Regions from separate parts of the Bacillus sp. M5A3_1b genome, predicted to be linked through region 2. Evidence: predicted binding sites of a transcription regulator. Region 2 holds the regulator's gene; each other region holds the start of a gene.
The links. Region 2 encodes Rex, which represses fermentation and respiration genes when NADH is low (regulators of the CRP and FNR family bind a similar motif). Its sites were predicted from a motif close to TTGTGAAATATTTCACAA; they were not measured.
Positions count from the first base shown of each region.

Region 1 (2,275 bases), on a different contig from region 2:
ACGTAAAATATCGTTTGATTTTGCGAATCGAGATTCTTCATCCTCTGTTAAATTAAGTTCTACAATTTCTCTTATACCGTCTCTAGTAATAATAGCTGGTACTCCTGTACAAATATCATATTCACCGTACTCACCATCTAAAATGGCTGATACAGCAATGACACGGTGATCATCATTAAAGATTGAGCTTGCAATATATGCTAGAGAATTTCCGATTCCGTAATAAGTAGTTCCTTTACGTTTATAAATTTCCCAGCCAGCTTTTGCAGTCTTCTCAACAATCTCATCTAAATCTATTTCACCAAATCGTTCTTTTTGTTCTTCTAAAATTTGCAGAATTGGCTTTCCACCAACAGTTACGTGAGACCAAGCAACCATTTGAGAATCACCATGTTCTCCTAATGAATACCCATGAATACTACGAGGATCTACATGTAACATTTCAGATAAAATTGTTCTTAAGCGAGAAGAATCTAGTGATGTACCAGTACCGATTACGCGATTTCTAGGTAATCCAGATAATTTCCATACTTCATATGTAATAATATCAACTGGGTTCGATGCAAGTAAGAAAATACCATCAAATCCACTTTCCATTACACCACTAACAACACTTTCCATAATCTTCGCACTCGCTCCTAAAGTATCTAAGCGACTTTGCCCTGGTTTTGGTGCTGGCCCTGCTGTAATAATAACAATGTCCATATCTTTGCAGTCTTCATAGCTTCCTGCATATACTTTTGTTCTTGTATTTGTAAAGTTAATACAATGTGATAAATCCATTGCTTCCCCAACTGCACGTTCATGATTTATATCAATTAATAATAGCTCTTCGCAAATGCCTTGATTGACAATGGAATATGCACAACTTGATCCAACTAATCCAGTACCGATAATTGCAATTTTTCTTGTATGTCTTTTCATAGCAATCTCTCCTAATTGATCATATAATCTATTTCTTTTGTTCTTTACACCCCTAATTATAGAGATTCCCACGATAGAAACCATGGATACTTTGTGAAATATTGAACAAAGTTTTTGTCCTTTTTGTGAATTGTCATATTCCATTTTCGTCATATTTGTTACAACTGGAAAAATATTTATTATGTATTTATTGACATATACAAAAAGAAAACGAGCGAAGAAATTCGCTCGTTTTCTTTTTCCTATTGTTCCATACTTAATTGGCTTTTTAATTGTTGGACAATCATTGGATTCGCAGGTGCTGCTGGCTTGTAATAACTCTTTTGCTTTGCGTACTCATACATATTACGTTGGCGCATTTCATCTTGATTACGAATTTGAATTAACGTTTGGTGTAACTGTTCATTATCAGACTGAGCAATATAATTTGCATAGCTTGTTAAACTTGCATTTAATCCTGCTAAATAATCATTTACCATATCTTTTTCATTCATCTTTCTCTTCCTCCTATCCTAGGAAAGTCATTAATTGCTGTTTCGTATTTCGTGCATCTTGTGCATCTTTTTGTAGCATTTGTTTCAGTTGTGGATCCGTACACGTCTGTGCATACTGCTCCAACTTGTTAATAATTGTTGCGTGTCCACCAATTAAATGACGTAAGTTTTCTACTTCAAGCTCTGTTAAATTTTGCATAGAATACTCCTACCTTTCTTTATTCGTTCACTGTTAGTATTTAGCTATTTTTTGATTGTATACATAAATTAACTTTTTCACGTGCATACAAAATAAAAGATGAATAGCTAAGCCATTCATCTTTTATACTAGTTATGTATTCATTTTTATAGAGATACGATCATACTTATACTCACAAGTAAGTTCCATACAATGTGTAAAATAATACTAGGTATAATAGATTGCGTCTTTTTGTATAACATTGCAAATACCATTCCCATAATCGTTGCCGTAATTAGAAGACCTCCATGAAGAATTCCAAAAATGAAGGAAGAAATAATGATACCAACTAAAAAATTATATTTCTTTTCTAAAAATCGATATAAAATACCTCGAAATAGAATTTCTTCTTTAATCGGTGTAATGATAGCAACACTTAACACATATATAATACTTTGTATGCTATTTTGAAGCCCTAAACTCCCTAATTGTTTCTTTTGTTCTGCTGCACTTTCAAAACTAAACACATGTAACATTAAATATTGTGATAACGCAATGACAATAAAGCCAATTAATAGATATAAATATGTCTTCCCATTCTTCAAAACGGATAAATCCCAAATATATTTAATAAAATGAAGAACTGGTTTATAAGCTAATAAAACGATGGCAACAACAG
Region 1 is NZ_JBKEZY010000003.1:95,643-97,917, forward strand. Features, by position in the region: gene ACLBWW_RS10215 (L-lactate dehydrogenase) at 1-924, opposite strand, end outside; gene ACLBWW_RS10220 (spore coat protein) at 1,167-1,418, opposite strand; gene ACLBWW_RS10225 (hypothetical protein) at 1,432-1,617, opposite strand; gene ACLBWW_RS10230 (CPBP family intramembrane glutamic endopeptidase) at 1,764-2,275, opposite strand, start outside.
Region 1: ACLBWW_RS10215 (L-lactate dehydrogenase) is a predicted target of Rex. The motif match lies at 1,016-1,033, and genes of this name have one in related genera.

Region 2 (2,275 bases):
TTAAGTCTAAATATTTACTGTAGTTACCAACAAATCGTCTGCTTTCTTTATTCGAAATTTCATATACTTGTGTAACGAGTTTATCTAAGAAATAACGGTCATGGGAAACGATTAGTATTGCGCCAGGATAGCCTTGTAAATATTGTTCAAGCCATGTTAATGTTTCAATGTCTAAATGGTTTGTAGGCTCGTCCAAAATAAGTAGGTCTGGTTTCGTTAATAATAATTTACCGAGAGCTAATCGTGTTTTTTGTCCACCGCTTAATGTAGAAATCGTCGTCTGGTGCGTTTCAACTGGGAAGCCAAGACCACTTAAAATCGAGCGAATATCTGCTTCATATTGATATCCACCTTGATCTTTATAATCTAATTGCAATTGGTCATAATCAGCTAATAATCTTTCATATGTAGCCTCGTTTGAAAAGTTTTCTTCTTTTCCCATTTCTTGCTCTAGCCTTCGAAGTTTTGTCTCCATTTGCTGCAAGTGTGTAAAGACGGTTAACATTTCATCCCAAATTGTTAAAGACGTTTCTAACCCGGTATTTTGAGCTAAATATCCGATTGAGACATCTTTTGGTTTTATAATTTCGCCACCATCATGAGATAGCTCACCAGCTATTATTTTTAATAGTGTAGATTTTCCGGCCCCATTTCGTCCGACTAATGCGATACGATCTTTCGTTTGAACTTCCAATTTTATGTTTGCAAGAATCGTTTCGGCACCGTATAATTTCGTAAGCGCGTTTACTTGTAATAAAATCAATGTTTTCACCTCAAATAATTTCTTAACTTTGCCATGTTTATATTTCTCAATCATACTAAAAATAGTGTATAGTTTAAAATAAAGAGAGAATACTTCTTCTCTTTATTATACAGGGAAATTCATGAGTGCTAAACTTCTGTATTTGATTCAAGTATATGAATAAAGATAGGAAGAGAGGAGAGGTTATATGGAGCAGCAAAAAATTCCACAGGCCACTGCCAAACGATTGCCTCTATACTATCGATTTATCCAAAACTTATCTCTTTCTGGTAAGCAACGTGTTTCATCAGCCGAATTGAGTGAAGCGGTAAAAGTTGATTCCGCAACGATTCGAAGAGATTTTTCATATTTTGGAGCGTTAGGGAAAAAAGGTTATGGATATAACGTAAATTATTTATTATCATTTTTCCGTGAAACACTCGACCAAGATGATATAACACGTGTAGCACTTATTGGAGTAGGTAATTTAGGGACCGCTTTCTTACATTATAATTTCACGAAAAACAATAATACAAAAATTGAAATGGCGTTTGATGTTAGTGAAGAGAAAGTCGGGACAGAAATCGGGGGCATTCCTGTATATCATTTAGATGAATTAGAAGAACGTTTATCAACTGATATACAAGTGGCAATATTAACAGTACCCGCTACAGTAGCACAATCTGTAGCAGATAGATTGGCAGAAACGAACGTGCATGGTATTTTAAATTTCACACCAGCGCGCTTAAATGTGTCAGATAATATAAGAATTCACCATATTGATTTAGCGGTAGAGTTACAAACACTTGTTTACTTTTTAAAGAATTATCCACAATAAAACGCAGAGGAAGCGACCTCTGCGTTTTATTGTTGTTTTTTCTTTGCGAATTTAACTAATATAAGGCGAAGTGCCAAATTAAAATCAATTGTTGCCATAACTGCAAATAGTATTGTCCACATATTCCAGATTGTATCTGTTACGTTCGTAATGGCGAAGCGTGTAAAGATACATCCTAGAAGGAAGTACAATGCAGCCATGAACAATGGTGAGTTCCTCATACTAAAAATCCTCCGATAAAGCCTTGCATTTTTTCAGCTTCTTTAATCATTTCTTGAATTTGTTCATTGCTCATTAAAACTTGAGCAACTGCAACTAATGTATTCATTGCAACATGAGCTGCGATAGGGACGATAATACGCTTCGTTTTTACATATAAAAAGGCGAATACGAGTCCCATGGAAGTGTATACCAATAAGTGAGTGAAATCAAAATGAATTGCTGCGAATACAAGAGAACTAATGATAGCAGCAATAAAGAAGTTAAACTTCTTATAAAGTGTACCAAATAAAATTTTTCTAAATACGATTTCTTCCAAAATAGGTCCTATTATAGAGATAACGATAAGGAACCAAGGTGTCGTTCTTGCGATATCCATAAGTCTTGCTGTATTTTCTGATCCAGGTTTAATTCCTAATACACGCATTTCTATCATACCGGCAATACTTTGTGAGAAAAATGCTAGGAAGAACCCG
Region 2 is NZ_JBKEZY010000020.1:21,303-23,577, reverse strand. Features, by position in the region: gene ACLBWW_RS28060 (ABC-F family ATP-binding cassette domain-containing protein) at 1-763, opposite strand, end outside; gene ACLBWW_RS28055 (redox-sensing transcriptional repressor Rex) at 951-1,580, shown strand; gene ACLBWW_RS28050 (YdiK family protein) at 1,607-1,801, opposite strand; gene ACLBWW_RS28045 (CPBP family intramembrane glutamic endopeptidase) at 1,798-2,275, opposite strand, start outside.

Region 3 (2,275 bases), on a different contig from region 2:
TCATAATAGTATGATAAAAAGGCCTTTTTATCTTCTACAAACATAACTTTACTGCTGATATATGCTATTATGAATGGCTTCACTCTTTTTTTGAAGAACGCACTTTAAAGTACGATAGGTACCAAAAAGTAACATAGGCACTTTTTAGTACCGTACTACTCATTTCCCTCTTACATATGCTATTATGGAACATATTCAACATGATAAAAAGTACGTACTTTAAAGTGCTATAGGTACTTTTTAGTAACATTTAAATTATTTAGCTTCTTTTGTTGGAGAACTGAAATCTATATTCATCAAAGGAGATTTTTTATATGAAGAAATATAATATTCCCGTTGAAGCGACTTTAGAGGTTATCGGCGGAAAATGGAAAGTCGTTATTCTTTGCCACTTAACGAAAGGTACAAAGAGAACGAGTGAATTAAAACGTCTCATGCCTGGTATTACACAAAAGATGTTAACACAGCAATTACGCGAATTAGAAGAAGACGGAGTTATTCAAAGAAAGGTATACAATCAAGTACCACCGAAAGTAGAATATTCTCTTACAGACTACGGTTGGTCTTTAGAATCCATTCTTGATTCTCTTTGTACTTGGGGCGAATGCCACCTTGAAAAAAGCGGTAACACATCGATGCTAATTACAGAAGGTGAACAATAAGAAAAGGAAAAAATGAACATAAATTTGTCCATTTTTTCCTTTTCTTATTTATATATACGTACATTTCCTACCTTATCAAAATAATTTATGCGCTTTCATGCCTTGTCAGTACTACGTTATACGCTTAATATCAAATAATTAGGAATCATTTTTATGTTAACATAGGTGTATATAGTATATAATATAGGATATATATTATATACACTTTCCGATAAAGGAACTTTCCATTATGCGGACAAGCCATGTATCGGACAGTTCATAAATAATAGGTAGGACATTATGGTTTTGGATTTATGATTTCAGCTTACTTGCTGGCATAAATTTAAAGGCATTTTATTGTGCTTTGTGAAACTTTGTATAAAGTTTCGCAAACGTTTACTATCTTACCTATCAAAAATAAGAGTATTGCTATCGTAAAGGAGAATTGGAGATGCCAGAAACTATGACTCAAACAAAGCCAGAACAAGAAACTGTACAAATTTCTGCTAGCCAAGGACAACTTGATGTACTTGATCAGTTGTTAAAACCTGAGGTACAAGAATCATTAACTACACTAGTAGAACAGCTTCCAAAATTAACTGAGCTTGTTAACATTTTAACTAAGTCTTATGATTTCGCTCAAACTGTTGCTACTGATGAAGTATTAAAAAGCGACACTGTTAGTGCAATCACAGAGCTTGTAGAACCTGTAAAAGATACAGTGAAAGGCATGGCTGCTACTGCAATCGAAGCGAAAGATCGTGCTGACGAAAGCAATGAAGTTATCGGCCTGTTCGGTCTATTAAAATTATTAAAAGACCCACAAGCGCAAAAAATGTTCCGCTTTGTGAACGCATATCTTCAAATTAGTGCAGAACGTAACAATAAATAAGTTAACTTATAACAACAATTAGTAAAGACGGGGGATATCATACTATGTCAAAACAAATTGTCATCTTAGGCGCTGGTTATGGCGGTCTTCTTGCCGCTTTAAACGTACGTAAATATTACAGCAAATCAGAAGCGCAAGTTACAGTGATTAACCAATACCCAACACACCAAATCATCACTGAACTACACCGCCTTGCAGCTGGTAACGTTGCTGAGCAAGCAATTGCAATGCCACTTACAAAGCTTTTCAAAGGTAAAGACATCGATCTTAAAATCGCAACAGTTGAGTCATTCTCAGTTGATAGTAAAGAAATTAAACTAGCTGGTGGCACTACTTTATCTTACGACGCACTTGTAGTTGCTTTAGGAAGTAAAACTGCTTACTTCGGTATTCCAGGACTAGAAGAAAACAGCATGGTATTAAAATCTGCTGCTGATGCAAACAAAATCTACAAACACGTTGAAGACCGTATTCGTGAATACGCGAAAACGAAAAACGAAGCTGATGCTACAATCGTAATCGGTGGTGGCGGATTAACTGGCGTTGAGCTAGTTGGTGAGCTTGCTGACATTATGCCTAAACTTGCAAAAAGCCACGGCGTAAATCCAAAAGAAGTTAAACTTCTTCTTGTTGAAGCAGGTCCAAAAATCCTTCCAGTATTACCAGACCACTTAATCGAACGTGCAACTACTAGCCTAGAAGCACGCGGTGTTACATTCTTAACAGGTCTTCCTGTAACAAA
Region 3 is NZ_JBKEZY010000003.1:166,609-168,883, forward strand. Features, by position in the region: gene ACLBWW_RS10560 (winged helix-turn-helix transcriptional regulator) at 315-662, shown strand; gene ACLBWW_RS10565 (DUF1641 domain-containing protein) at 1,093-1,533, shown strand; gene ACLBWW_RS10570 (NAD(P)/FAD-dependent oxidoreductase) at 1,578-2,275, shown strand, end outside.
Region 3: ACLBWW_RS10565 (DUF1641 domain-containing protein) is a predicted target of Rex. The motif match lies at 1,016-1,033, and genes of this name have one in related genera.